Regions from separate parts of the Kinneretia sp. DJ1R-11 genome, predicted to be linked through region 1. Evidence: riboswitches for the same ligand, from Rfam matches in the RefSeq annotation. Region 1 holds a riboswitch; the other holds the start of a gene.

Region 1 (14,264 bases):
TTGGCGCTTGAAAAGCACCAGGTCCTTGGCCTCGTTGAACTCGATCTCATGCTCGCCGCCTAAGCGGATGCGGCCGCCACTGCGGATGGCGTCGAGGTAAGCCGGCACCTGCTCGACGTCCACCGTGTCCGGCTCATGGCCGGCCAGGCCCAGCAGCACCGCCTTGTCGCTGCCGTGGCCCTTGCCGGTGGCGCCGAGCGAGCCGTACATCTGCGAGACCACGCGGGTGGTCTTGTCCAGCACACCTTCGTGGCGCAGACGCTGCACAAACATGCGCGCGGCACGCATCGGGCCCACGGTGTGCGAGCTGGACGGGCCGATGCCGATCTTGAAGAGGTCGAAGACTGAAACGGCCATGGGGCCTCCAAGCGTTGGTGTGAGATCCGAGCCTGGCCTGAAGAATCAGGCCAGTCTTGTGAAAAAGCCGGCTGGCGTCGATGGTGGTGGGTCCATCAGACAGCAAGCCGGCTCTGGCAGGGCAATGCCGAGCGTCTTGAAACGCTTACTCGTAATCGCTCATGGGCGGGCAGGAGCAGCTCAGGTTGCGGTCACCGTAGACGTTGTCGACGCGGCCGACCGGCACCCAGTACTTCTGGCGGCGCAGCGAGGCCACCGGGTAGGCCGCTTCTTCGCGGCTGTAGCCATGGGTCCACTCAGCAGCCAGCAGGCTCTCGGCCGTGTGCGGTGCATTGACCAGCGGGTTGTCGGTGGCGGTCCAATTGCCGTCGGCGACCTTGGCGATTTCGGCGCGGATGGCCAACATGGCGTCGCAGAAGCGGTCCAACTCGAACTTGGATTCGCTCTCGGTCGGTTCGACCATCAAGGTGCCGGCCACCGGGAAGGACAGAGTGGGCGCATGGAAGCCGTAGTCGATCAGGCGCTTGGCCACGTCCTCAGCGCCGACGCCGGTGGCGTCCTTCAGCGGGCGGATGTCCAGGATGCACTCGTGGGCCACACCGCCGCCCTTGATGCCATCGATATTGCCGCTGAAGTGGATGTCGTAAGCGTCCGCCAGACGGGCGGCCACATAGTTGGCCGAGAGGATGGCCACTTCGGTCGCAGCCTGCAGGCCGTCGGCAGCCATCATGCGGCAGTACATCCAGCTGATGGGCAGCACGGCGGCATTGCCCAGCGGGGCTGCGGACACGGCGCCGATGGCGGTCTTGCTGTCGTAGCCGGCCGAACGGTGGGTGGGCAGGAAGGGCACCAGATCGGCCACCACGCAGACGGGGCCGACGCCCGGGCCGCCACCGCCGTGCGGGATGCAGAAGGTCTTGTGCAGGTTCAGGTGGGAGACATCGCCGCCGAACTCGCCCGGTGCGGCCACACCGACCAGGGCGTTCATGTTCGCACCGTCCACGTAGACACGGCCACCGTGGCTGCGCACCAGGGCGCAGATTTCCTTGACCTGGGTGTCGAACACACCGTAGGTCGAGGGGTAGGTGATCATGATGGCGGCCAAGTTGGCGCTGTGCTGCTCGCACTTGGCCTTGAGGTCGGCCAGGTCGATATTGCCCTCTTTGTCGCACTTGGTCACCACGACCTGCATGCCCACCATCTGGGCCGAGGCCGGGTTGGTGCCGTGGGCCGATTCAGGGATCAGGCAGATCTTGCGATGGCCTTCATTGCGCGACTCATGCCAGGCCTTGATGGCCAGCAGGCCGGCGTACTCACCTTGCGAGCCGGCATTGGGCTGCAGGCTGATGCCGGCGTAGCCGGTGGCTTGGCACAGCCAGGCGGTCAGCTGCTCGTTCAGCTGGGCATAACCCTGCAGCTGATCGTGCGGTGCAAACGGGTGCACGCCGGCGAACTCGGGCCAGGTGATGGGGATCATCTCGGCCGTGGCGTTGAGCTTCATCGTGCAAGAGCCCAGCGGGATCATGCTGCGGTCCAGCGCCAGGTCCTTGTCCGACAGGCCGCGCAGATAGCGCAGCATCTCGGTTTCTGAGTGATAGCGGTTGAACACCGGGTGGCTCATGAAGCTGCTGCTGCGCTGCAGCTCGGCCGGGATCAGGCTGGCGATGCCCTTGTCGAAACCGCTCAGGTCCGGCACGGCCTTGCCATCGGCAAACACGGCCAGCACGGCAGCCAGGTCGGCGCGGGCGGTGGTCTCGTCGAGCGACAGGCTCAGGGCCTCAGCGCTGGCGCGGCGGAAGTTCATGCCGGCGGCCACGGCGCGGGCCTGGATGGCCTCGGTCTGCGCGCCGGTCTGCACATGCAGGGTGTCGAAAGCGCTGGCGTTGCCGAGGGCAAAGCCCAGGCCCTTGAGGCCTTGGGCCAGCACAGCAGTGAAGGACGCCACACGCTGGGCGATGCGCTTCAGACCTTGCGGGCCGTGGTACACGGCGTACATGCTGGCCACCACGGCCGGCAGCACCTGGGCGGTACAGATATTGGAGGTGGCCTTCTCGCGGCGGATGTGCTGCTCGCGGGTTTGCAGGGCCAGGCGGTAGGCGGGCTTGCCATGCGCGTCGATGGAGACACCGACCAGGCGGCCGGGCAGGCTGCGCTTGTACTCGTCCTTGCAAGCCATGTAGGCGGCGTGCGGGCCGCCGTTGCCCATGGGCATGCCGAAGCGCTGGGTGGTGCCCACGGCGATGTCGGCGCCCAGCTCTGCCGGAGCTTTGATCAGGGTCAGAGCCAGAAGGTCGGCGGCCATGATGACCACGCCATTGCTACGGGCCTTGTATTTGGCGATCCACTCGGCGTAGTCACGCACCTCGCCGTTGACGCCCGGGTATTGCAGCAGGACGGCGAAGCTGTCGTTGTTCAGGGCCTCGTCGCCGCTGCAGATGCGAACCTCAAAGCCGAGCGGCTCGGCGCGGGTGCGCACCACTTCCAGGGTTTGCGGCAGCACGTCGTCGGCCACGAAGAAGGTCTGGCTCTTGCTCTTGCCCACACGAGCGGCCAGGGTCATGGCTTCGGCGGCCGCAGTGGCTTCGTCCAGCATGGAGGCATTGGCGATTGCCATGCCGGTCAGGTCGGTCACCATGGTCTGGAAATTGACCAGGGCCTCCATGCGGCCTTGCGAAATTTCAGCTTGGTAGGGCGTGTAGGCGGTGTACCAGGCGGGGTTTTCAAGGATGTTGCGCAGGATGACGCCAGGGGTCAGCGTGTCGTAGTAGCCCTGGCCGATATAGCTCTTGAGCACCTTGTTCTTGCTGGCCATGGCCTTCAGCTCGGCCAGAGCTTGGGCTTCGCTGGCGGCCGCCGGCAGGTCCATGCCCACCGAGCGCTTGATGCTGGCCGGCACCACGGCTTCGATCAGAGCACGACGCGAGGCCGCACCGATCACCGACAACATGCCGGCTTCATCGCTGGCATCGGGGCCGATGTGGCGAGCGTGGAATTCGGTGGCGTTCTCAAGCACCGACAGGGGCTGCAGGGCGGACATCAACATGGCAAATCCTTGGGGCCCGGCGCCGCTTGTGGCGGCCTCAGGCCGTTTGTGTTCGGGAGAGCCTGCTACAGCAAGACGCAAGGACTGCGCTGTGTGGCAGGGGGTGCCGCGGCCTCACTGACGGAGTCGCCGCGGCCAAGTGCATCAGCTGTTCTTGACCAGCTCGTCGTAGGCGGTGCTGTCCATCAGGCCGTCCAGCTCGGCGGCGTCGCTGAGCTTGACCTTGAAGAACCAGCCGGTCTTCAGCGGGTCGCTGTTGGCGAGCGAGGGGTCGTCGCGCAGGGTTTCGTTGACTTCGGTCACTTCGCCGGACACCGGCATGTAGACATCAGCGGCCGCCTTGACCGACTCGACCACGCCGGCCACTTCCTTGGCGGCGAAGCTGCTGCCCACGGCCGGCAGGTCCACGAACACCACATCGCCCAGTGCGTCCTGTGCGTGCACGGTGATGCCCACGGTGACGATGCCGTCGGCTTCGATCTGGACCCACTCGTGGTCAGGCGTGTACTTGATTGTGCTCATGCGGTGCTCCGTTGCTTTCGGAAGGTGGGGGAAAGGAAATTGAAATGTAGGGTGCCCGGTCGTGGCCGGGCAAGCGCGATATGAGTCGAAGCGACTCTCAAGCGCTCAGCCGCTCAGCCGCGGAAATAGCCGTTGGGTGTGAACGGGGTGCTGGACACCGTCATCGGCGTGCGCTTGTCGCGAACGATGGCAAAGACCTCGGTGCCCAGGGCGGCGAATTCCTTGGCTAGATAGGCAAGGGCCACCGGTTTGCCCACCGTCGGGCCCAGGGTGCCGCTGGTGACCACGCCGATTTCCACGCCCTCGGCGTTGACCAGCTTGGCGCCTTCGCGCACCGGCATACGTTCGCTGCTGACCAGGCCGACGCGCTTGCGGGCGGCGCCGCTGGCGAGCTGTTCGTCCACCACGACAGCGCCGGGGTAGCCGCCGGCACGGGCGCCACCGGCGCGACGCACCTTCTGGATGGCCCAGGTCAACGAAGCTTCCACCGGGGTGGTGCTGGTGTCGATGTCATGACCGTAGAGGCAGAGGCCCGCTTCCAGGCGCAGCGAATCTCGCGCGCCCAGACCGATGGGTTTGACTTCCGGTTGGGCCAGCAGCTTGCGGGCCAGTTCGACCGCTTGGTCTTGATGGACCGAGATTTCGAAGCCGTCTTCGCCGGTATAGCCCGAGCGGGTCAGGAAGGTGGCTATGCCGTCCAGATTGAAGAAGCCGCCGGTCATGAAGGTCAGCTTGGCCACGTCAGCGTTCAGGCGCGAGAGGGCGGTCACGGCCTGCGGGCCTTGAAGGGCCAGCAGGGCTTGTTCGGGCAGGGGCAAGACCTGGCACTTGTCGCCGATCTTGGCTTGCATATGGGCGATGTCTTGCACCTTGCAGCCGGCGTTCACCACCACGAAGAGGTCGTCCGGGCGGCGGGCGATCATCAGGTCGTCCAGGATGCCGCCTTGCTCATTGGTGAACAGGGCATAGCGCTGCTTGAACAGGCCGAGGTCGATGACGTCGACCGGCACGATGGTTTCTAGCGCAGCGGCGGCGCCGTCACCGATCAGGCGGACCTGGCCCATATGGGAGACATCGAACAGACCGGCGGCAGCGCGTGTGTGCTTGTGCTCGGCCATCACGCCGGCCGGGTACTGCACCGGCATGTCATAGCCACCGAAGGGCACCATCTTGGCGCCGAGTTCGATGTGCAGAGCGTGCAGCGGGGTCTTGAGCAGGGGGGCGGAGGTGTCAGCAGCGGACATGGCGGGCAACTTTCGAGGGCAGACATCTGGCCCACACCCTCGAGACCGGCTCAAGGAGTGGGGTGGGTATGCCCTCGCTGTCCGCTTTACCTGAGAGATTGGCCGCCGGCGTATTGCCAACAGCTTGCCCCTTCGGTGGACGGGCTCGAAACCCGTCTCTCTCCAGTGAGGACGCCCGACGTTTTGTGAACGGGCGTTTTATCAGTCCTTTTGCCTGAGCGTTCGCAGCGTGGGATCACCAGTGCCACTGCGCCTTCGGCGGCTTCCGCGAGGAAGCTCTCTCCTGACCGGCGGGATTGTAGCGGCGCTTTTTGGGGCTTCGGCCGAAGTTTTTTGACCGCTGCTGTGGCAAAGACGGCGGCTCTCTGCGGTGCGACTCCGGCTTTTGGGCATGGCAGCCAGGCTTTATGCTGAATTGTTCATAAGTGCAATGGATGGGAGCGTGTCAGCCATGGAGGGTCCCCTGCGATGAAGGCCGTGATTCTTGCCGGAGGCCTGGGCACGCGCCTGGCCGAGGAAACCTCGGTGCGCCCCAAACCCATGGTCGAGATCGGCGGCCGGCCGGTGCTGTGGCACTTGATGAAGCTGTATTCGCAGCACGGCATCAATGACTTCATCATTTGCCTGGGCTACAAGGGCTATGTGATCAAGGAGTACTTCGCCAACTACTTCCTGCACATGTCCGACGTCACCTTCGACCTGGCCGAGAACCGCATGGAGATTCGCGACCGGCATTGCGAGCCTTGGCGCGTGACCCTGGTCGACACCGGCGAACACACCCAGACCGGCGGCCGCCTGAAGCGCGTGCAGCATTATTTGAGCGACGGCGCCGACCAAGGGCCGTTCTGCTTCACCTATGGCGACGGTCTGGCCGATGTTGACCTGACGGCGCTGATCGAGTTCCACAAGGCACAAGGCCGCCAGGCCACCGTGACCGCGGTGCAGCCGCCCGGGCGCTTTGGCGCGCTCGATATCGAGGGCCAGCGTATCAGCAAGTTTTCCGAGAAGCCGCTCGGTGACGGCAGCTGGGTCAGCGGCGGCTTCTTTGTGCTCGAGCGTTCGGTGCTCGAGCTGATCGACCGGGGCGACGCCACCGTCTGGGAGAGCGGCCCGATGGAGACCCTGGCACGCCAGGGCCAGCTGTCCGCCTACACCCACCGGGGCTTCTGGCAACCGATGGACACCTTGCGCGACAAGACCCGGCTGGAGGAACTCTGGCAGGCCAATGCCGCGCCCTGGAAGGTCTGGCCTTGAAGTTTTCGCCGAGCCCGATAGACGGCCTGTGGGAGATCGAGACCCAGCCGCGCGGTGATGCCCGCGGCAGCCTGACGCGCTGGTTTTGCGAGCAGGAGTTCGCGGCTCTGGGCCGGCCGGGCCTGCATTTCAAGCAAAGCAATCTCAGCCGTACGGCCCAGCGTGGCACGGTGCGCGGCCTGCATTTTCAGCATGCGCCGGCGCTGGAGGCCAAGCTGGTGCGCTGCATTGCCGGCCGCGTCTTTGATGTCGTGGTCGATTTGCGTGCGGACTCGCCAAGCTTTCTGCGCTGGCATGGTGTCGTGCTGGACGCTTCCCAGGAGCGGCAAGTCTTCATCCCCGAGGGCTGCGCCCATGGTTTCCAGACGCTCAGCGACGATGTGCAGATGCTGTACCAGCACAGCGCCCCTTACAGCCCCGAGCACGAGGCCGGCCTGCGCCACGACGACCCGGCCCTGGCCATCACCTGGCCCCTGCCCATCACCGAGGTCTCGGCGCGTGACCGTCAACATGCGCTGATCGACCGGGCCCATTTTTCAGGAGTTCGCTTGTGCTGAGCTGTCGCCATTGCCAGTCCGCCCTGCATGAGGTCTTCATCGACCTGGGCAGCGCGCCGCCGTCCAATGCCTTTTTGCGCGCCGAGGACCTGAATCGGCCCGAGCTCTACTTCCCGCTCAAGGTCTTCACCTGCCAGGCCTGTGGTCTGGTGCAAGTGGATGAGTTGCAAGGGCATGAAGCCCTGTTCTCGAGCGACTACGTCTATTTCTCGTCCATTTCCAGTTCCTGGGTTGAGCATGCGCGCCGCCATGTCGAGCGCTGCGTCGACCGCCTCGGCCTGGGGCCTGGCTCCCTGGTGCTGGAGATCGCGTCCAACGACGGCTACCTGCTCCAGCATGTGCAGGCGCGCGGCATTCCCTGCCTGGGCATCGAGCCCACGCACAGCACGGCCCAGGCCGCCAGAGCGCGCGGCATCGAAAGCATCGAGCAATTCTTCGGCCGCGAGTTCGCCCAGCATCTGGCGCTGGAGCGCGGCCATGCCGATTGGATCGTGGGCAACAATGTGCTGGCCCATGTGCCAGACATCAACGATTTCGTCGCCGGTCTGAAGGCCGCGCTGGCCCCGGGTGGCTGCATCACGCTGGAGTTCCCGCATCTGCAGCAGCTGGTCGAGCAGGCGCAGTTCGACACGATTTACCACGAGCATTTTTCCTACCTCGGCTTCGCCACCGTGCGGCGCATCTTGGCGGCCCAGGGCCTGGCCGTCTGGGACGTCGAGCAATTGCCAAGCCATGGCGGTTCGCTGCGCGTCTGGGCCGGCCATGCCGAGAGCAGCCCGGCGGAACTGCCCAGCGTCGCGGCGCTGCTGACCCAAGAGTTGGCGGCTGGCATGGAAGAGCCGGCGCTCTACCGCCGCTTGCAGGCGCGGGCCGACGTCATCAAACACCAGCTGCTGCGCTTTTTGCTGGAGCAGAAAGCTGCCGGCAAGACCGTGCTGGCTTACGGCGCGGCTGCCAAGGGCTGCACCTTGCTGAACTACGCCGGCCTGCGGCCCGATCTGCTGGCGGCTGTGGCCGATGCCTCGCCGCACAAGCAGGGCCTATTCCTGCCCGGCTCGCGCATTCCTGTTGTCAGCCCTGAGGAACTGCTGGCCGCGCGGCCGGATTTCGTCTTGTTGCTGCCCTGGAATCTGCGCACTGAGCTGGAGGCCCAGCTAGCAGCCATCCGCGGCTGGGGTGGCCAGTTTGTGGTCGCAGTGCCGGAACTGCAGGTGTTCTGAATATGAGTGCCGCCACGGAAGATCGCATCCACTACACCTTGCCTTCGGTCACCGAGCTGGAGCTGCGTTATGTGGCCGATGCGGCGGCCCATGGCTGGGGCCCGCGCTGCTATGACTACATCCAGCGCTTCGAGGCCGACTTTGCCCGCCATCTGGGCGTTCGCCATGCCATCGCCACCAGCAGCTGCACGGGGGCTTTGCACATGGGCCTGGCGGCCCTGGGTGTGGGCGCAGGCGACGAGGTCATCCTGGCCGACATCAACTGGATCGCCACCGCCGCACCCATCCACCATCTGGGCGCCACGCCGGTTTTTGTGGATGTGCTTGAGCACAGCTGGTGCCTGGACCCGGCCCGCGTGGCGGCGGCCATCACGCCGCGCACCAAGGCCATCATCGCCACGCATTTGTACGGCAATCTCTGCGAGATGCAGGCCTTGCTGGAGCTGGGCGAGCGCCATGGCATCGCCGTCGTCGAGGATGCGGCCGAGGCCATAGGCAGCGTTCACCACGGGCAACGTGCCGGCGCCATGGGCAGGTTCGGGAGCTTTTCCTTTCATGGCACCAAGACCCTGAGCACCGGCGAAGGCGGCATGTTCGTCTGCAATGACAGCGCCTTGTTCGAGCGTGTGCTGGCCCTGAGCAACCATGGCCGCGTGGCCGGCCAGGCCCGGCAGTTCTGGCCCGAGGCGATCGGCTTCAAGTACAAGATGAGCAATCTGCAGGCGGCCCTGGGCTGCGCGCAGCTGGAGCGCATCGAAGCGCTGGTGGGCGCCAAGCGCCGCATCCTGGCGGCCTACCGCGAGCGCCTGGCCGATTTGCCCCTGCGCTTGAACCCGGAGGACCCGGGCTGCATCAATGGCTGCTGGATGCCCACGGCCATCGTCGACGCCGGCCTGGGCTTCGATCGCGAGGCCTTGCTGGCCGACTTCAAGGCCGACCGCATCGATGGCCGGACCTTCTTCTGGCCGCTCAGCATGTTGCCCATGTTCGAGCCCCGGCCCGTTAACGTCGTCAGCTACGGCCTGCAAGGCCGCGGCATCAATCTGCCGAGTTACCACGATCTGAGCGAGGCGCAGATCGATCGGGTGTGCGCTCATGTGCGGCGTCATGTCCAGGGCTTGCGACATGGCTGAGGACTTGTTGATCTGGGGCGCCACGGGCCAAGCCCGGGTCTTGCACGAATTGATCGGCCAGGGCCAGGCCTGGCGCCTGGTGGCTCTCGGTGACCGCCAGGCCGTGCCCCATCCGCTACCGGCGATGGCCGTTCCTCTGCTGCACGGCGAGCCCGCTTTGCTGTCTTGGCTGGCAGGGCGCTCGAGTTCGCCTGCAGCCGCCGCCGCCATTGGCAGTGACAACCGCGCACGCTTGGCCGTGCTGGCCTGGCTGCAAGGTCTAGGCATGCCCCTGCCCAGCTTGGTTCACCCGCGCGCTTTTGTCGCCGCTGACGCGCATCTGGCCGAAGGCTGCCAGATCCTCGCGCAGGCAGCGGTGTGCAGCCATGCGCGGCTGGGACGCGGCGTGATCGTCAACACCGCCGCCGTGGTCGAACATGATTGCCAATTGGACGAGGGCGTGCACATCGCACCGGGCGCGGTGCTGGCCGGTGAATGTGAGCTCGGCGCTCGTGTCTTCGTCGGCGCTGGCGCCGTGCTGATGCCGCGCTTGCGCATCGGTGCCGATGCGGTGATCGGCGCGGGCGCCGTGGTCTTGCACGATGTGCCGTCCGGTGCCCGGGTGGTGGGCAATCCGGCGCGGCCGTTGCCGTCCTGAGCCCAGGAGAAACAAAACCGGGGATAGACCACAGAGCCACAGAGGCACAGAGCCATCACAGAAAAACTTCAAACGAATACCTCTGTGCCTCTGTGCCTCTGTGGTTGCGTTTGAATTTTCTGTTTCTCCGCGAACGCCGGCTGCTGGCTGAAGCTTGGGATGCCTTCAGGCTGCGAATTTGCGCAGCAGCTCCGACTCCTGAATCACGCAGGCTCCGCTCAGGTGTTGCCGCTCCGCATCGCTCAGCGGCAGGCGGCTGAGCACCAGGCCATGTTCGCCGAGCGGGGGGAGATCGCGGGTGTCGGCAAGAAACTGCACCGGCTGCTCCGAGCGCTGGCGGATGTAGTCGCGCAGGTCTTCGCCGAAGTCGCCGAGGCAGAGGCGCTGCTGCACGCCGCGGCCCAGCTCGGGGTCAGTCAGCCAGAACTGCAGGGCGGCAAAGCCGCGCAAGGTGTCCAGGTCCATGGGCAGCAGCGATTCGGCGCCCAGGGCCTTGAGCCGGTAGGCCAAGTAGTAGGTTTCCACCGCGTCGCGGTCGGCGCCCAGGCGCAGGCGCACCGCCACGGCGATGCGGCGGGCGATCATCTGCTCGATGCGCAGCAGGAACTCGGCGCGCCCGCTCTCGCTCAGCTGGCTGCGGGCTCGGCCCAGGATGTATTCGAGGCCGGCGCGGTAGCGGTCCCAGGCGGTCTCGGCCTCTTCGTTGCCGCCTTGCTCGCGTTGATGGTCGGCGAAGTAGTTGGTGATGGAGACGTAGTAAGGCTCTTTGAGAAAGAGCACGGCCGAACGGTCCACATATTCGGCCGCCTGCACGTAGGCGTAGTAGGCCTGCTGGTGGATGCGCGGCAGCGCTGCTTGCACGAGTTCGCGCCGGCAGATGTTGATGTCGGGAAAGATGCCGTAGCGCAAGAGCGTGTCCAGCAATTCCCGCTGCTGGCCGGCCTCGATGCGCACATCGCGGTCCTGGCGGTAGAACTGGCCCAGGTCCAGGTCTTGCACCAGGTCCAGCAGCTTCCAGGGCGCGTAGACGATGCCGACCTCGGGCTGCGCCTCCATCAGCGCAATCACCTCGGCCACGCGCGTGCCCATCACCGCGTCGTCATCGGCGATATAGACCAGGTAGCGGCCCCGGGCCTGGGCTTGCAGAAACTGGTAGTTGGCGCGGCCGCCGCGGTTCTCGGCCTGGCGGACATAACGGATCGGCAGATCGGCCTGGTAGCGGGCCACGACTTCGGCCGTGTCGTCCGCCGAGGCATTGTCCGAAATGAAGACCTCGCAGGGGTAGGGGAAGTCGGCCAGTTCCAGGCACAAGCTGCCGAGCAGCGAGTCCAGGTAGCGGGCGCGTTGGTAGGTCGGGATGCAGAAGCTGACCAGGGTCGTGTCGGGCATGGGGGAGGGCCTTTGCCTCAGGCGTGAAAGTAGCGCTGCCAGAACGGCGCGGCGCCGGCCTTCAGCGCCTTGAAGATGGGCTTGCGCGGGCCGCCGGGCCCGGCCAGCACATAGCAGTCGCCGGGCGTGTCGCAATCGACCAGCACGACACCGGGGGCAATCACCGTGTTGGCTCGTATGCGGCAATGGCCGATCACCATGGAGCCCGGGAACATCACCGTGTGGCCCTCGAAGTGCGGGCGGTGGCCGTCCAGCTTGTGGCCGATGGTGCAGCCTTGGTGGAAAACCAGATGGCTGCCGAAGCTGGCCTTGGCGAAGACCAGGCCCGGCGTGTGGCCGATCAGAAAGACCTCGGGCAGGGCCACGTCGTAGAACAGCTCCAGGCCGTGCAAGGCCTTGTTGAGCAGAAAGAGGCGGGTGGCGGTGACGCCGTCTTTCAACGTCACGCCGACCTCATTGGACAGGAAGTACAAAAAGCTCGCGTACTGGCCCGACATCACCGGGTCGAAGCCCTGCGGCCAGGCGATCACTTGGCCGACGCAGTGGCGCACCCGGTCCAGAGCCGCGGGCATGGCGGCCTGCACCACGGCGCGGCTGTCCAGGCCGTCGGGGTAGAAGTTCTCGAGCTGGCGGCAGACGAAGGCGGCCAGGCGATCGGGATCTGGGCTCATGCGGCGGCCACCTTCTGCCAGCGCAGCGATTCATCGAGCGCGCCGCTGCTGATGTGCTGTTCCAGCACCTTCAGGCGCATGAAGCTGGAGCTGCGGAAGTCGGCATCGCCGAAGCGCATGGCACGCAGGCCTTCGATCAAGCCGGCGATGGCCGCGTCCAGCGTGATCTGCGGCTGGTGTGCCGGCGCCAGGCGCTGGAAGAGCGAGAAATCCACCCGGTAGCTGCGCCGGTCGGGCGGTGCTTCGGTGTTGATGTGCAGGGCCGTGCCGGGCAGGGCGCGCTGCACGGCGGCGGCCAGATCGCGCACCTGGTAGTTCCAGTCGCTGGCACCGGTGTTGATGGCCAGAAAGGGCTGAGCCTCGTCGACCGGCCGCAGCAGCGCCCATTCGATCGCCCGGGCCATATCGCGCACCTCGATCAGCGGCCGCCAGGGGCTGCCGTCGCTGAGCACGCTGATCTCGCCCCGGCTCACAGCGCAGGCGACGAAGTCATTGAGCACCAGGTCCAGGCGCAGGCGCTCGGACATGCCGCAGGCAGTGGCGAAACGCAGGGCGGTGAAGCTGTCGCCGGGTCGGGCCAGGGCCGCCAGGGCCTGTTCGCTGGCCAGCTTGGAGCGGGCGTAAGCGGTCAGCGGGTTCAGCGCGTCGCCCTCGCGGCGTGGCCCGCCTTCGGCTGCACCGTAGAGGCTGCAGCTGGAGGCGAAGACGAAGCGGCGCACACCAGCAGCGCGCGCGCGGCCGGCCAGGTCGGCCACGGCCCGGTGGTTGATGGCGTCGGTGACCGCTTCGAAGCGCGAACCCATGGGGTCGTTGGACACCGCGGCCAGTGCAACCACGGCGTCGACGCCGCGCAGCAGCGCATCGGGCAGCTCGCGCACATCGCCAAAGTACTGGGCATCGAGCCGGCATTCCGGTAGGGCGGACGTGGCGCTCAGCACATGAGCAAAGAAGCCGCTGTCGTAAGCGATCAGCTCAGCGGCAGGCAGGACCCGACGCAGATGACGGACCAGCACCGGTCCGATATAGCCCATATTGCCGGTGATCAGGATGCGCATGCTGGCGTCGATGCTGTGGATGCGGTCATTGTCGGCCGCGCCGGCGGTGCCCAGGCGCCGTGGACGGCCGGCTTTTCCTGCTAGTTCTGCGGCTATTGCGGCGGCTATTTCAGCAACTGCGGCGCTGCTGCAGGGCCATTCCCAGCAGCGCCAGGCCGGCGGCGGCCACCAGCACCAGGCTGCTGCTCAGCGGCGTGGCGGCGCGGTTGAAGCCCAGCAGGTCGAGTGCGCGGACATCGGGCATCTGGGTGGCCAGGTACAGCCAGCTCAGGAACAGCATCAGAAAACTGCGCCCGCCCTGGGTGGCCTGGCCCAATAGGCTGGCGCAGGTGCTCAAGAGCAGCAGGCCGGCCAGCAGCGCCGCCGTGGCCATGGGGTCCAGCCAGCGCAGCAAGGCCGGCGCGCAGAACAGCAGGCCCAGCAAAAGGCTGGCCAGGCCCTGGCGCCAGTAGCGCAGCCGGGCGCCACCGGGCAGGGCGGCCTGCAGCTCGCTGCAGCCTGACTGCGCGTCGCGCGCGGGCAGGTCGCTGATCAGCACGCCCCAGACCGCACAGCCGGCGATCAGCAGAGCCGGCAGTTGCGCCGTCGGCAGCAGCAGGCCCGCCAGCCAGGCGGCGGGCAGCAGCAGCAAAGCCAGGGGGCTGAGGATCAGGCTCAGCAGTGCATCGGCCAGCACCTGGCCGGCCAGGCCCGGCAGGCTGGCGCTGAGCGGCAGCAGGCGGGCACAGGCCCGAGTCAGCGGCGCGAGCAGACGGGCCAGCAGGCCGGCCCAGAAACCGCGCTGTGCCACGGGCCGGGCGCGCACCAGGTCCGGGTCATAGCGGTGGAACAGCCACAGCGCCGGCAGCAGGGGCAGGGTGGCGACGCCGACGGCGGCCAGGCGCAGAGCCGTCAGCTGGCTCGACCAGTAGTCGGCTGGGAAGCTCAACATCGGCAGGGCCGCATCGAAGGGGCCGCCGCCGACCGAGATGTGCTCGGTGTTCAGCGTGGCGCAGAGCTGAATCAAGCTGCTGGACATGCCCGAGATGTCGAGCGCGAACAGCGGGTTCAGCGTGTGTAGGCCCTGGCCCAGGGTCAAGGGCAGGACGGCGAACTGGGCCATCCAGAAGCCGAAGAACAGCAGGTCGCCGCGCTTGCCCATCAGCGGCGCCCAGGCATCGCAGAGCACGGCCAGACTGGCAC
Region 2 (14,264 bases), on a different contig from region 1:
CGTGGAAGACAACCTGCTGCTCGGCGGCTACCGGCCGCTGCGCCTGGGCCAGCGCGACTGGCGCGAGCAGCTGACGCAGGTCTTCGAGCTGTTCCCGCGTTTGCAGGAACGGCGCGAACAACCGGCCGGCACCTTATCCGGCGGCGAGCGCCAGATGCTGGCCGTGGGACGCGCACTGATGGCTCGGCCCAAGGTGCTGATGCTGGACGAGCCCAGCCTGGGCCTGGCCCCGCTGGTGGTGAAAGAGATCTTCCGCATCGTAAAGACCTTGCGCGAACGGGGCGTCAGCGTGCTGCTGGTGGAGCAGAACGCCCGCGCTGCGCTGGAGGTGGCCGACTACGGCTATGTGCTGGAAACCGGCGCCATCGCCTTGCAAGGCCCGGCCGCCACGCTGGCCGGCGACGGCCGCGTGGCCGAAACCTATCTGGGCAGCGCACGCAAGTTGACCGTCTAAGGCGGTGGCGTGGAAAAGCGGGCCCGCCTGCAATACTTGACGAATCGGCCCCGAACATGAATTCGGCAGCGGCCTTCGAGCAGATACTGGGCGCTGACCCAGACCGCAGCCCCAGCCGAGGGAGGCCCATTTGCCCGCCATGGAATTGTTTGCTCTCGACCCTGAAGTCATCAGCCTCGAAACCAGGCTGAGCACACTCCACGGTACCGAACGGCTGAGTGTCATCCCGGCCCTGGCCTGGCACCTGCGCCAGCGAGACTGCAAACGAGCGCTGCTGCTGGTCAACGAAGCCGAAGACCTGCTGACGCAAGTCGACTGGGACGAGGGCCGCTGCCAAGCGTGCCATGCACGCCTGCTCTTGGTGCTCGGTGAGGTGGCTTGGTTGTTTGCCCAGCTCGATGCCAGTGAACAGTACGCCGAAGCGGCGGTCGAGAATTTCGCCCAGCTGGGCGACCGGATCGGCTGCGGTGACGGCCAGATTTTGCGTGCGTCGCTGTGCACGGAGCGCGGTGACAGCCCAGGCCGCGATGCCTGCCTCAAGCAAGCGCAAGACGACTTCCGGGCTGCCGGCGACAACGCGCGCCTGCAAGTCGTCAGGGCCATGCAGCTGAACCATGCGGCTTGGCGTGACGCGCTCGGCACGGCCGCTCGACTGCACCACCAGTTCGACTCCAGTCTGCCCCTGCCCGCCGCGGCGCAAGCCTGGGTCAGCAGCGCCAGCGCCCTGGTGGCCACCTTCACCGGCGAATTGGGTCAGGCCATCAAGCATTTCCTGCAAGCCCACCATTGCGCCTTGGAAAGCGGCCAGATCCGCCATGCCGTCTTCTCGGCCAGCAATGCGGCCGACAACTTTGCCTCGCTCGGGGACCTCGACGCCGCCCTGGAATGGGATGAGCTGGCCCTCGCCCAAGCGCAGACCAGCGGCTGGCCGGGCACACTGGGCGGCGCACAGATGCAGACCGGCAATGTGCTGCGCCTGCTTGGGCGCCTGCCCGAGGCCCACGCCATCCTGAACGACGCACTCGAGTCCATGCGCGAGTTGCAAGGGGCCAGCCGTTACAGCCTGGCCCTGCAATATCAAGGTGACGTGGCTCTGGACATGGGTGAACCGGCCGCGGCACTCGATTGCTTTTTGCAGGCGGAGACGATTGCCGCCAGCCTGGGGGAGTTCTTCTACCTGCTGCGCTGCTGGCGGGGCCAGGCCAGCGCCCTGGGCCGCCTGGGCGAGCCCGAGCAAGCGCTGAGCAAGATTTCCTCCGCCTTGCTGCGGGCACGCGAGCTGGGCAGTGGCGATGAGCAGATCAAGGTGCTGCGCGTCTTTGCCGAGCTCTACTTGCAGTACGCCCTGCCCGCGCCTGCGGGTCAGCAAGCGCCGAGCGCAAGCTTGCACTTCCTGCTGCAGGCCCTGCAGATCGCCAATGGCATCAAGGGCTACATTCTGCCCAGCGAGCTGCTCGATGAAGTCGCCAACGCCTACGCTGCGGCTGGCGATGCCGCACAAGCTCGACATTATGGACAGGCTGCCGCCGCAGCGCGCGACAACAAACGCCTGGACGACGCGCGCAACCGGGCCATGGCCATGCAGGTGCGTCAGGAGAGCGCCCTGGCCCGCGCCGAGGCCGAGTACCACCACCGCCTGGCCCAGGCCGAAAGCCAGCGCGCCGCGCAACTGCAAGAGGCCAGCGCCACCCTGGAGACCCTGGGGCGCGTCGGCCGAGAGATCACCGGCAGCCTCAATACCGACGCCGTGTTTGCTGCGCTCTACCGACATCTGGGCCAGCTGCTGGACACGAGCTCCTTCTTCGTCTATCTGCTGGAGCCGGGCGGCCACGCGCTCAAGGCCGCCTTCATCAACCAGGCGCGCCACCATTTCCCCTCGCCGCTGATTGCGCTGCATGACCCGCAGTCGCTGACCGCACGTTGCGCTCGCGAACGTTGCGAACTGTTTTTTCCGCAGTCACCCCGCAACAACCCGCCTGAGCATCTGATGGGCCCGCTGGACACCCAGAGCATGATGTTCTCGCCCCTGCTGATTGGCGAGCGACTGCTGGGCGTGATGTCAGTGCAGTCGGTGGACAGCCATGCCTACGGCGAGCGCGAGCAGTCGATCTTCCGCACCCTGGCCGCCTATGCCGCCATCGCCCTGGACAACGCCGGCGCCTATGCCGCAGCCGAAACCGCGCGCCAGCAAGCGAACGCCGCGCTGGAGGCCCTGAACGAAGCCCGCGCCAAGCTGGCCGACCGCGCTGAATGGCTGGCCGAGGAGGTGCGCAAGGCGACCAACCAGATCGTCCAGCGCGAGCGCGAGACCGTGATCCGCCTGTCCAAAGCAGCCGAGTACCGCGACCCCGAAACCGGTGCCCACATCCTGCGCATGGCGCACTACTCCGAGCTGATCGCACGCGGCCTGGGCCTGCCCGTGGCCGATCAAGAGCTGCTGCTGGAAGCCGCACCCATGCACGACATCGGCAAGGTCGGCATCACCGACAGCATCCTGCTCAAGCCCGGCCGCCTGACGCCGGAAGAGTTCGAAGTGATGAAGTTGCATGCCAGCTATGGCTACGAGATCCTCAAGGACAGCTCCTCCCTGGTGCTGCAGGCCGGCGCCGCCATCGCGCTGGGCCACCACGAGAAGTACGACGGCACGGGCTACCCGCAAGGCCTCAAGGGCGAGGCCATTCCCATCTTCAGCCGTATCGTCGCCGTAGCCGACGTCTTTGATGCGCTGACCTCCGAGCGGCCCTACAAAAAGGCCTGGGCCTTGGAAGCCGCCGCGGCCCACATCAAGGCCCATGCGGGCAGCCATTTCGACCCTGCCTGCGTGCAGGTGTTCTTTGAACATTGGGACGAGGTGCTGGACATCCGCCAGCGCTTTCAGGACGAGGACTGAAGGCGGCGGCCCAGCTCAGCCCTCGCTGAGCAAGCCTTGCAAGCCGGCACGGCCGCGCGCCGTGATACGCAAGGCTCGACTGTCCAGTGCGCCTTCCACCCAGGCTTGGCGTTCCAGCAGCGCCAGCCAGGCCGCCCCCAACGCGCCGCCTAGGTGCGGCCGGCGCACGCTCCAGTCCATGCAGGGGCAGGCAAAGCGCCGGCGCTGCTGCAGCGCGGCGCCGACATCCAGGCCCAAAGCCGCCAGCGCGTCCTGGCCGGTCGGGCTGAGCTGATAACTGCGTGGCTGATCGGGCTTCTCGCTCAGCCAGCCCTGCCGCAAGACATGTTCATGCCAGCGCACGGCCCAGTCGCCGGCCATATGGTCGTAACAGCGTCGTGCCTCGCGCAACTCAGGTGGCGTGCGCGGCTCGAAGGGCGGCGCCGCTTGCTCACGTTGCCGCGCGGCCAGCACCAGCATGGCCTCCAGCGCTGCACCGACCTCACCGCCGGCCAGGCGGTGGTAACGATGCCGGCCTTGGGCCTCGCAGCGCAGCAGGCCGGCGCCAATCAAGCGGTTCAGGTGAGCACTGGCCGTCGATGCGCCAATCTCCGCTGCGGCAGCCAACTCGGTCGCCGTGCGCGCATGGCCATCCAGCAGGCAGCACAGCATGCGTGCCCGCGCGGGCTCGGCCATGGCCTGGGCGATCTCGGCCAAGGCCTGATCGGCGAAACCGGCCGGGGGCGGGGTGACAGCGTCTGCATCCATGCTTCGATGCTAAACGAAGCATGCATTCGCTGAGACACAGACACTGCGGCCCATGAACCCAGCCACGATCTGCCCCCTCTCCCACCCGCCCGAATTGAACGTTCTGACGGCAGCCGCCTGCAACGAGCTCTCTGCCCTGCACGACTTCTACCGGCCCTTGCGCCGCCAGGCGCTGCATTTCGACGCCGAGCGTCAGCTCTACCTGGTCGCTGCGCCGGCGCTGCTGCGCCAGGCACTGGAGCACCCGGACCTGGGCGTGCGCCCACCGGACCAGCCCCTGCCCAGCACGCTGGACGGGCGGCACTTTGGCCTCGTCTACTCTCAATGGCTGCGCATGCGTGAGGACCCGGCGCGTGCCGGCGAGCGGCGCGCTTTGGAACAAGCCCTGGCCTCGCTGAGCCTTGAGTGCGTTCAGGATCAGGTGCGCCTGCAGGCGCGGCAAGGCTTGGCGCAGGGCTGGGACGCCTGGCAATGGTCCTCACTGCCAGCCAGCCTGGCCGCCCTGCTGGGCCTGCCCATGGGCAGCGCACTCGCGCAAGGCCAGTTGCGGCAGCAACTGCAGTCACTGGCCCTGGCTCTGCGCCCTGATGCGGGGAAGCGCGAACTGGACGCCGCCGATGCTGCCTGCGAGGCCTTGTGTCAAGGCCTGGGCAGTCAGGGCCCAGCCCCGCTGTGGCGGGCGCTGCAGGTGCAGCCCTTGAACGCCGCGGCGCAAGCCCTGGGCCTGCTCTGGCAAAGCCATGAGGCTGGCGCTGCACTGCTGGGCCAGGCCCTGCTGGCGGGCCCAGGTTCTGACACCGAGCTGCTGCGGCATGCGCAATGCCCAGGCGCCATTCAGCACACCCGGCGCTGGGCCCTGCGCGCCTGCGAACTGAGCGGCACGGCACTGGCCCGGGGGGCTGCCCTGCTGCTGATTCTGGCCAGCGAAGTGCCGGAAGATGGTGCCGGCCTGGCCTTCGGTCACGGCCGCCACCAATGCCCGGGCCAGGAGCTGGCGCTGACCCTGGCTCGCGGCGCATTGCGAGAGGCGGCGATTGCGCGGACCGAAGGTCGGGCTCCACCCCTAGCGCCAACTGCGTCAGGGCATCACGCACTGGCCCATGCCCGTGTGCCGCGCTTGGGCTGCCCGACGGAGCTGCAGACATGACCGCCATCCCCGCACAACGCAGCATCCGTCTCTCGGTGCTGTACTTCGGCACGCCGGTGGCTTTGCTGGCCACGGTCAACCCGGATGGCCGCAGCAACCTGTCTCCGATCTCTTCGGTCTGGTCCTTGGCCGACCGTCTGGTTCTGGGACTGGGCCTCGAGGGCCAGGCCTGGCTGAACCTGCAGCGGCATGCGGACTGCGTGTTGAACCTGCCCTCAGCCCGCCAGTGGCCACAGGTGGAGCGCCTGGCGCGTGCCACCGGCCGGGCCGAGCTGCTGCAAGCGGAGCGCGCACCCGAGTGCCCGCTGCAAGTCGAGGCTCGCCTGGCCTCGCCACTGAGCGCCGACCCGGTCCAGGCCGCACAGGCGCGCGGTTTCGCCATCGTCGAACTGCAGATCCTGCGCGTGCACGCCCATGAAGACATCACCGTACCCGGCAGCCAGCATGTCGACACGCAGGCCTGGCAGCCCTTGATTTACCTGTTTCGCCACTACTGCGGCACCAGCCTGCCCATGGCCGCCAACTTTCGCGCCGAGCAGCCGCTACGAACCACGTTTGCGCAGGAGGCTTCGACATGATTGCGGTCTTGTTTGAAGTCCGGCTTGCGCCCGGGCAACAAGCCACCTACCTGGACATGGCCGCCGCACTGCGGCCACGGCTGGAACACATCGAGGGCTTCATCAGCATCGAGCGCTTCCAAAGCCTGAGCGTGCCGGACAAGCTGCTGTCGCTGTCCTTTTTCCGCGACGAAGCGGCCGTGCGGACCTGGCGAAATCAGGAGCACCATCGCAGCGGGCAGGCACAAGGCCGGAGCGCTGTGTTTGCCGACTATCGCTTGCGCATTGCTGCGGTGATACGCGACTACGGCATGCACGATCGCGAGCAGGCGCCGGCCGACAGCCGTGCGGCCCTGGAGGGCAAAGACGAACAGGCCTGCTAATCTGGTCACTCCACACCGGAGTTGCCATCGTGTTGACATTGCTTGCCCATCTCGCCCGAACCCGCCGCGCCCCGCTGACCATGCTCTTGCTGGCCGCCTGTCTCAGCGGCGCCGCCCGCAGCGAGCCGGTCGGCGAGGTCGACACCGCGTTCAAGCTTATTGGCCCCGACCACAAGGTGGTCGTCGACGCGCACGAGGACCCCAAGGTGCTGGGCGTCACCTGCTATGTGTCACGCGCCAAAACCGGCGGCATCAAGGGCGGCCTAGGCCTGGCCGAGGACAAGGCCGAGGCCTCGATCGCCTGCCGCCAGACCGGCCCCATCAGCTTCGCCAAGCCCCTGGCGCGGCAGGAGGAGGTGTTCAACGAACGCATTTCCCTGGTGTTCAAGAAACTGCGCATCGTCCGCATGGTCGACAGCCGCCGCAACACCCTGGTCTACCTGACCTACTCCGACCGGCTGATCGACGGCTCACCGCAGAACAGCGTGACCGCCGTGCCAGTGGACCGGGCCACGCCGATTCCGCTGAAGTAAAAACCGGTCAGCGCCGCAGCGGCAGCGGAAACGCCGCCAGGCTGGCGTGACCGTCCTTCGACAGCGCCTGCACGCCGAACACCACATTGTCTTTGGACAGGTTCTTGAGCGTGTGGCGAGCGACCCGGCCGAGGTCCTGGTGATGCTGCCAAACGGCCGAATCGGTGTGGCGCCAGACGATGCGGTAGCCGGCCACCTCGGATTCGGGCGCCAGGGTCCAGCTGAGCGTGCTGTCGTTGCTGAGCTCCGTGGCGTCCAGGCGCACGTTCTGCGGTGCGGTGGGCGCCAGCGCCAGCGTCGCCAAGCCGGCGGCATTGATACGGGCGACATTGGCCACGTAGGCGAAATCGACGAACTCGGGCAGGTCCCCGTAGCGCACGCCGTTCTCCTCGCGCAGGTTCTGGTGCTGGTGCGCAAAATTCTCGAAGGGCTCGGAGAAGCGCACCGCGGCATAGCCGCGCTCGAGGAAGGGCAGGTGGTCGCCACCGCGCAGATAGCGGTCGCGGCGCTGGATCAGGTTGACGGTGAAGCCGGGCAGGTAGCGCTCGCCGGCAGCTTTCAGATGGCGGCCCAGCTGATGGGTGGGCAGGTCTTCGCTGCCCCCGGCCAACACCAGCTGCTGCAGCGATTCACGCGCAGCCTCGTTGGCGCGCGCCTCGGCATCGGGCGTGGGCGTGTTGGCGCGGGCGGCCACCAGCATGCGCAGCAGCGGGTCCAGGCCGTCGGCAAACAGGCGCAGCTGGCGCTCGTCCACCTGGCCGGCATCGCCGCGCGGGCTGCCGATGATGTCGTTGGTGATCATGGCCTCGATGGGCAAGCCCTGGCGCCGCGCCTCGCGCGCCCAGTGGGTGGCGCCCAGCAGACCCTGCTCTTCACCCGGCACGGCCATGAAGACCAGGGTCGCTGGAAAGCGGTGGCCGGCCATGGCGCAGGCCAGCTCCATCACCGCGGCCACACCCGAGGCGTCGTCGTTGGCACCGGGCGAGGCGCCCTCGGCATCCATCACATCGCCGTTGCGCGAGTCGTAGTGGCCGCTGACCACCAGCAGGCGCTGGGCCGCCGCCGGCGCGGTGCCGGGCAAGGTGGCCACCACATTGACCAGGGTGGCCGCGCGCGGCATGCGGTTGCCGGCGGGCTCGACAAAGCTGTCCAGGCTCACCTGCAGGCGGCCGCCGCTGCGCCGCGCGCACTGCTCCAGCTCGGCCTGGATCCAGCGCCGCGCGGCACCGATGCCGCGCTGCTCCGATTCGGTCTCGGACAAGGTGTGGCGGGTGCCGAAATCGACCAGGCGGCGGATGCGCTGCTCGATGCGCGGCGCCGAGATCTCGGCCAGGATCTGCTGCACGCGCGGATCCAGCGGCGCCGGTTGAGCGACCGCAGCCATCGTCATCACGCCGCCCAGGGCAGCTCCCAAGATCCAAGCACGCATGCACATCAACCAGTCATCCTGGCCCCAAAAACGAAGGCCCTGATTCTGCGAGCTTTGCGCCAGCGCCGCTCGGCAAGCGCGCCAAAGCCCCCCCCGGCATTTGCCCCTAGAGCCAGTGGCACGGCCGCCCCCTACACTGCGCCTCGGATTCAGGAGAGTGCAGGCCCAGCCGGGCCCTGCCGCCGAAGGCGCAAGCTCCCATACTCGCTCAGGCCCCGTACTGGATCCGTCAACAAGCCGAATGCTGGAGAGAGCGGCCCGCGCAGCCGATGCGCAAGCCGCCACCGAAGGAGCAAGGCCATGCCCCCGGGGCGCGGCTGAATCTCTCAGGTAACAGGGACAGCGGGAGCGGCGCGCGTCAAGCGCACGCTCTGCCATTGCCCGATCTGTGCTCCACCTGGCTCGCGCACCACTTTGGGGTGCCTCACCTGCCTGGAATGAAACACAGCCCGCGCTGGGCCTGGGCGTACGCCTGCGCGTCTCACTCAACGGTCTGTTTGTCTTGTTTCAGGAGTGCACACCATGCACGCAATCGTCCTGGGCGCCGGGGTCACCGGCGTCACCACCGCCTGGTATCTGCGCCAATCGGGTTTTGAAGTCACCGTGATCGACCGCCAGCCCGCGGCCGGCCTGGAAACCAGCTATGCCAACGGCGGCCAGATTTCCGTCTGGCATGCCGAGCCCTGGGCCAACCCGGGCGCGCCGCTCAAGGTCTTGAAATGGCTGATGAAGGAGGATGCGCCCCTGCTCTTCCGCCTGCGCGCCGACCCGGCCCAGTGGCGCTGGGGCCTGCAGTTCCTGCGCGAATGCACGCCGGGCCGCACCGCCCACAACATCCGCAACATCGTCAATCTGGGCCTCTACAGCCGCGAGCAGCTGCAACGCCTGCGCGCCGCCACCGGCATCGCCTACGACCAGCGCCAGCAGGGCATCCTGCACTTCTACACCAGCGAGCAGGAGTACGCCGCGGCGCAGGAGCCGGCCCGCATCATGCGCGAGCAAGGCTGCGAGCTGGACATGAAAACGCCCGAGGAATGCGTGGCCATCGAGCCGGCGCTGGCGCAATGCCGCGCGCAGATCGTCGGCGGCAGCATGACGCCCAGCGACGAATCGGGCGACGCCCATCGCTTCACCCAGGCCCTGGCCACCCTGGCGGCGCAGGCCGGGGTGAAGTTCCGATACCAGACCCGGGTGCTGGGCTGCGAGCGCGAGGGCCAGGATCTGGCGCGGGTGATCGTGGCCGATGCGAACGGTGAAATCGAGCGCCTGGGCGCCGACCGCTTTGTGCTCTGCCTGGGCTCCTTCAGCCGCGGCCTGGCGCGCGAGCTGGGTGTGTCGCTCAACATCTACCCGGCCAAGGGCTACTCGATGACGCTGCCGGTGATCTCGCCCGCACACAGCTACCAGGTCTCGCTGACCGACGACGAGTACAAGCTGGTGTTCTCGCGCCTGGGCGACCGCCTGCGCGTGGCCGGCACGGCCGAGCTCAATGGCTATGACAGCACGCTCAATCTGCGCCGCTGCGAAGCCTTGCTGCGGCGCACGCGCGAGCTGTTCCCGCAGATGGTGGCGCCTGAGGGCCAGCCCAGCGGCGCCCAGTATTGGACCGGCCTGCGCCCGGCCACGCCCTCCAACCTGCCTTACATCGGCGCCAGCCGCGTCGGCCGCCCCTTCCTCAACACCGGCCACGGCACCCTGGGCTGGACGCACAGCTGCGGCTCGGCCGCGGCCCTGGCGGACCTGATCTGCGGCCGCCGGCCCGAGCTGAACTACGCCTTCTGCGGGCCTGAGGTCGATTCCTGGGCCGGCCGGGCGCAAGCCGCCATTTGAGCGAACCGGCCCAGGCCCGCTGGCGCGGGCCTTGTAAGCCGGCCGGCCTTCCTCTACCCTGAGGCCAGAGCCGAGCGGACCCGTCCCCAGCGTCAGAGCCCGGCACAGTGCACGCATCCATCACCGCGCCCCCGCAAACGCCGGGGCGCCGGAGAGCCAAGGAGACTGCCATGAGCCCGAGCCCGAACGGCGACGCCAGCCGCGCCCTATCCTCCACCAGCGCGCCCCTGTCGCCTGCTGTCGCTACCTTGCGCAGCCTGGCCCTGGTGGGCCCCGCGGCGGCGGGCAAGACCAGCTTGCTGGAGGCCTTGCTGCTGCAGGCCGGCGCCATCGCCCAAGCCGGCACGGTAGAGCGCGGCAACACCGTCAGCGATTTCGATCCACTGGAGCGCCGCCTCCAGCATTCCCTGCACAGCAGCGTGGTGCACCTCGAGCATGGCGGCGTGCGCATCCACGCCATCGACACGCCCGGGGCGGCCGATTTCATCGGCCAGTCCCTGCCGGCGCTGGAGGCGGTGGACACGGCGGTGCTGGTGCTCAACGCGCAAAGCGGGCTGGAACCCATGGCCAGCAAGATGATGGAGACCGCCGCCCAGCGCGGCCTGTGCCGGCTGATCGTGATCAACAAGATCGATCTGGCCGAGCTCGACCTGCCGGGCCTGCTGGCGCAGATCCGCACGGTGTTCGGGCGTGAATGCCTGCCGCTGAACCTGCCGGCCGAAGGCGGGCGACGCGTGCTGGACTGCTTCTACAACATCATCGGCCAGGCCGATTTTTCCTCGGTGGGCCTGGCGCGCCAAGCCCTGGTCGAGCAGGTGGTGGAGGTGGATGCCGCGTTTGTAGATCGTTATCTCAGCGAAGGCGATGTCGACCCGCGCGAGCTTCACGCGCCGCTGGAGCAGGCCTTGCGTGAGGGGCACCTGATCCCGGTCTGCTTCACCTCGGCGCGCAGCGGCGCCGGCGTGGCCGAGTTGCTCGATGTGATCGCGCGCCTGCTGCCCAACCCGGCCGAGGGCAACCCGCCCCTGTTCCTGCGCGGCGAGGGCCCCGAGGCCCTGCCCCTGCAAGCCCTGCCCGAGCCCAGCGCCCATGTGCTGGCCCATGTGTTCAAGATCATCTCCGACCCCTACCTCGGCAAGATGGGCGTGATGCGCGTGCACCAGGGCACGCTGCGCCGCCACAGCCAGCTCTTCATCGGCTCGGCGCGCAAGCCATTCCGCGTCGGCCACCTCTTCCTGCTGCAGGGCGGCCGGCATGTCGAGGTGGAGCAGGCCCTGCCGGGCGAGCTCTGCGCCATCGCCAAGGTCGACGACCTGCACTACGACGCCGTGCTCCACGACGCGCCCGAGGATGCCCACATCCATCTGCGCCCGCTGGACTTCCCTGTGCCCGTGCATGGCCTGGCCATCCGCCCGGTGCGCCATGGCGACGAGCAAAAGCTCTGGGAGCAGCTGAGCCGCCTGGTCGAGGAAGACCCCTGCCTGCGGCTGGAGCAGGCTGGCCAGACGCAAGAGACGGTGATCTACGGCCTGGGTGAGCTGCACCTACGCCTGCTGCTGGAGCGCCTGCGTGAGAGCTACAAATTCGAGCTTCACACCCAGCCGCCCCGCGTGGCCTACCGCGAGACCATCTCGGCTGCGGCCGAAGGGCATTGCCGCCACAAGAAGCAGAGCGGCGGCGCCGGCCAGTTCGGCGAGGTCTATCTGCGCGTGGAGCCGCTGGCGCGCGGCGCTGGCTTTGAGTTCGTCGACGCGGTCAAGGGCGGCACCATCCCGGGGCAGTTCATGCCGGCCGTGGAGAAGGGCGTGCGCTCGGCTCTGGAGACCGGTGTGGTGGCCGGCTACCCGCTGGTGGACCTGCGGGTGACGGTGTTCGACGGCAAACACCATTCGGTGGACAGCAAGGAGGTGGCCTTTGTCACCGCCGGCCGGCGCGCCCTGATCGCCGCAGTCCAGGAAGCGCGGCCCTTGGTGCTGGAGCCGGTGGTGCATCTGGAAGTCCATGCGCCGGAAGCCGCGATCGGCGACATCACCGGCGATCTGGCCGCCCGGCGCGGCCAGGTCAATGGCACCGACAGCCCTTTGCCCGGCCGCAGCATCGTGCGCGGACTGGCACCCCTGGCCGAGCTGAGCCAGTACCAGAACCGGCTCAATGCCCTTAGCAGCGGCCAGGGGCGCTACAGCGTGCAGCTCTCGCACTACGAAGCGGTGCCGCCCCACACACAAAGCCAGCTGATCGCGGCCTACCAGGCACAGGAAGAAGACTGAGCCGCGCCTGGCACGCGCCGGCCTATTTGCCTGCTGCGGCCTTGGCGCGGAATTGTTCCAGTTGTGCCAACCATTCGGTCCAGTCCTTGGGGCCGGTCTCATAGCGCTTCTGCAGATTCGTCAGCACGGCCGCCCAGGCGCGGTCGAAGTAGGCAAACGCCTTGTCCCACTCACCACCCTCCCCCCAACCGGTGTGATGCAGGCGCACCCGCGTCTGCTGCGCATCGACCGCTTCGAAACGAACGATGACAAAGCTGCGCTGCTGGCGCGCCTCGGGCAAGCTCGGTGGGGCGTTCCAGTCGAAGCTGAGCATCTTGTGCGGCTGCAAAGCCATGAAGCGCATCTCGTCCGCGCCTTTCATGCCGGCTGGCGCACCCGGGTCCATATAGATCTGGAACGCGCCGCCGACCTTGGCCTCCACCCGGGCATCGGGGGCGAAGAAGGCCACGATGCCTTCTCGGGTGGTCCAGCTCTGCCACGCTTGCTCCAGGCTGGCCTTGATGATGACTTCTTTATCAATGCTGCGTTCGGCGGCTTGGGCCGAACCCAGCATGAGCATCAAGAAGCCGGGAGCGAGGAGGCGAAACAGGCCGATCAATGCACGCATGATGAGCTCCTGAATGCCCCGCCTGAAGCGGGTCGGATGAAGGAGGCTTTATCATACGCAGATGTCATCCGCCCCCCGGGACGTCGCGCAGATCCGTTTGGACAATGCGATGCTCCTGTTTGAAGAATTCGTCGCCGTCTCCATCAAGCACCCCGACCCAGCCACCTTGCGCGGCCTGGAGCGGCGCTTTGCTGAGCGCTTGCAGATCCAGCCTAGCTACTGGAGCCAGATCAAGAGCCGCTCACGCCAGATTGGCGAACGCCTTGCGCGCCAGTTCGAGCAGTTGTTCCACAAACCCGCGGGCTGGATGGATCAAAGCCACGCCCTTGGTGCGCCCGAACCGGCCGCCGCGGAACGTGACGCCACGCCCAGCGTGCCGCAAGACGACGACGAGCGCTTCATCGTCGGCTTGGTTCTGACCTATTACCGCCGCCACCCGCAACGAGCCCGCACGCGCCTGCTCGACCTGTTGGGCGAAGTCCTGACCCCGCCCCAGGAAGCCACGGCGGCAGGCAAATTGGCCGCTACCGGCCTTGGCAAGACGGCACCACTGCCGGTGTTGGCCCCGGCGCCTGCCGCTCGCACACAAGCTGCGGGCGGCGGCGCCGCCGAGCTCGACGAATGGCGACGCCTGCAGCAAGGCATCGCCCCCTTGAAGCCGAAAAAGAACCGGTGATGCTGCGCCGACACAGTGTGCGCACATTTCTTTATCTCTTTTGATAAAAAGTATATGCATTTGATAAACGTTCGTTTATCATTTGCTCAAGCGGCCGGCGCAAGCCAGCCGTGAAGTCCCTCCTCCCCACGTCTTTACCGGGAGCTGCCCGCCCTCGCTAGCGCCGGAGTCAGGCTTTGCACATCGTTTGCGATGCGCCTTGCCCGCCCTGCTGCCCTGCGTTGCGCCGGCTCAGTGCCCAACGCGACTCGGTACCTCCGAGCCACATCGGAAATCAAGCGTTCAGGCGCCTTGCATCGGCTGTTCTTCAGTCGCGGCAGGCCCGGCCGCTGCATGGAGTTCGGGCCGCCTGCCGCTTTCGTGGCAGCGCTTGCCCACCAATGGTTTCGTTCATCGGACTGCTCACAGTCGAGCCGCCGCATGGCCGGAACTGATTCATCAACACAAGGCGCGCCTACAGCACGCTACGGAGTCCGCGATATGTCCCAGTTCACTTCACCCCGTCCGCTGAACCTGCGCCTGCTGAAGCCTCGCAATCCCATCGTGGCCCATGCCCGACTGCGCCAGGCCGGTCAGCATGGCCTGCAGGGCCAGACCACCCGCCAGCGCCAAGCCGGCAAACGCGAGACACGACAAGAAATTCTGCAGATCGGAAGACCCGACAGCAGCCCATGAATTGAAGGCCCAGAGGGGCCGCAATGGAGACACATCATGCATTTGCGAGAATTGACCGGCCCGGATCGC

Evidence for each region. Region 1 has a riboswitch for glycine ahead of gcvT (glycine cleavage system aminomethyltransferase GcvT). Riboswitches for the same ligand answer to the same signal wherever they lie in the genome.
Region 2: linked by a shared signal. The riboswitch ahead of LNV23_RS23440 (D-amino acid dehydrogenase) and the one ahead of gcvT (glycine cleavage system aminomethyltransferase GcvT) in region 1 are both predicted to bind glycine.

The regions. Positions count from the first base shown of each region.
Region 1 covers NZ_JAJIRR010000007.1:116,956-131,219, reverse strand. The annotation lists gene LNV23_RS13475 (L-serine ammonia-lyase) at 1-357, opposite strand, end outside; gene gcvP (aminomethyl-transferring glycine dehydrogenase) at 503-3,400, opposite strand; gene gcvH (glycine cleavage system protein GcvH) at 3,545-3,922, opposite strand; gene gcvT (glycine cleavage system aminomethyltransferase GcvT) at 4,036-5,166, opposite strand; glycine riboswitch at 5,234-5,342, opposite strand; glycine riboswitch at 5,359-5,462, opposite strand; gene rfbF (glucose-1-phosphate cytidylyltransferase) at 5,635-6,420, shown strand; gene LNV23_RS13450 (dTDP-4-dehydrorhamnose 3,5-epimerase family protein) at 6,417-6,977, shown strand; gene LNV23_RS13445 (methyltransferase domain-containing protein) at 6,971-8,197, shown strand; gene LNV23_RS13440 (DegT/DnrJ/EryC1/StrS family aminotransferase) at 8,200-9,330, shown strand; gene LNV23_RS13435 (acetyltransferase) at 9,323-9,967, shown strand; gene LNV23_RS13430 (glycosyltransferase family 2 protein) at 10,133-11,356, opposite strand; gene LNV23_RS13425 (LbetaH domain-containing protein) at 11,374-12,027, opposite strand; gene LNV23_RS13420 (NAD-dependent epimerase/dehydratase family protein) at 12,024-13,082, opposite strand; gene LNV23_RS13415 (hypothetical protein) at 13,192-14,264, opposite strand, start outside.
Region 2 covers NZ_JAJIRR010000023.1:5,578-19,841, reverse strand. The annotation lists gene LNV23_RS23480 (ABC transporter ATP-binding protein) at 1-454, shown strand, start outside; gene LNV23_RS23475 (HD domain-containing phosphohydrolase) at 594-3,344, shown strand; gene LNV23_RS23470 (ArsR/SmtB family transcription factor) at 3,360-4,091, opposite strand; gene LNV23_RS23465 (cytochrome P450 family protein) at 4,144-5,238, shown strand; gene LNV23_RS23460 (flavin reductase family protein) at 5,235-5,816, shown strand; gene LNV23_RS23455 (antibiotic biosynthesis monooxygenase family protein) at 5,813-6,178, shown strand; gene LNV23_RS23450 (CreA family protein) at 6,259-6,711, shown strand; gene LNV23_RS23445 (M28 family metallopeptidase) at 6,719-8,140, opposite strand; glycine riboswitch at 8,281-8,373, shown strand; glycine riboswitch at 8,375-8,493, shown strand; gene LNV23_RS23440 (D-amino acid dehydrogenase) at 8,654-9,970, shown strand; gene fusA (elongation factor G) at 10,141-12,237, shown strand; gene LNV23_RS23430 (SRPBCC family protein) at 12,260-12,844, opposite strand; gene LNV23_RS23425 (hypothetical protein) at 12,954-13,520, shown strand; gene LNV23_RS23420 (hypothetical protein) at 14,001-14,195, shown strand; gene LNV23_RS23415 (hypothetical protein) at 14,232-14,264, shown strand, end outside.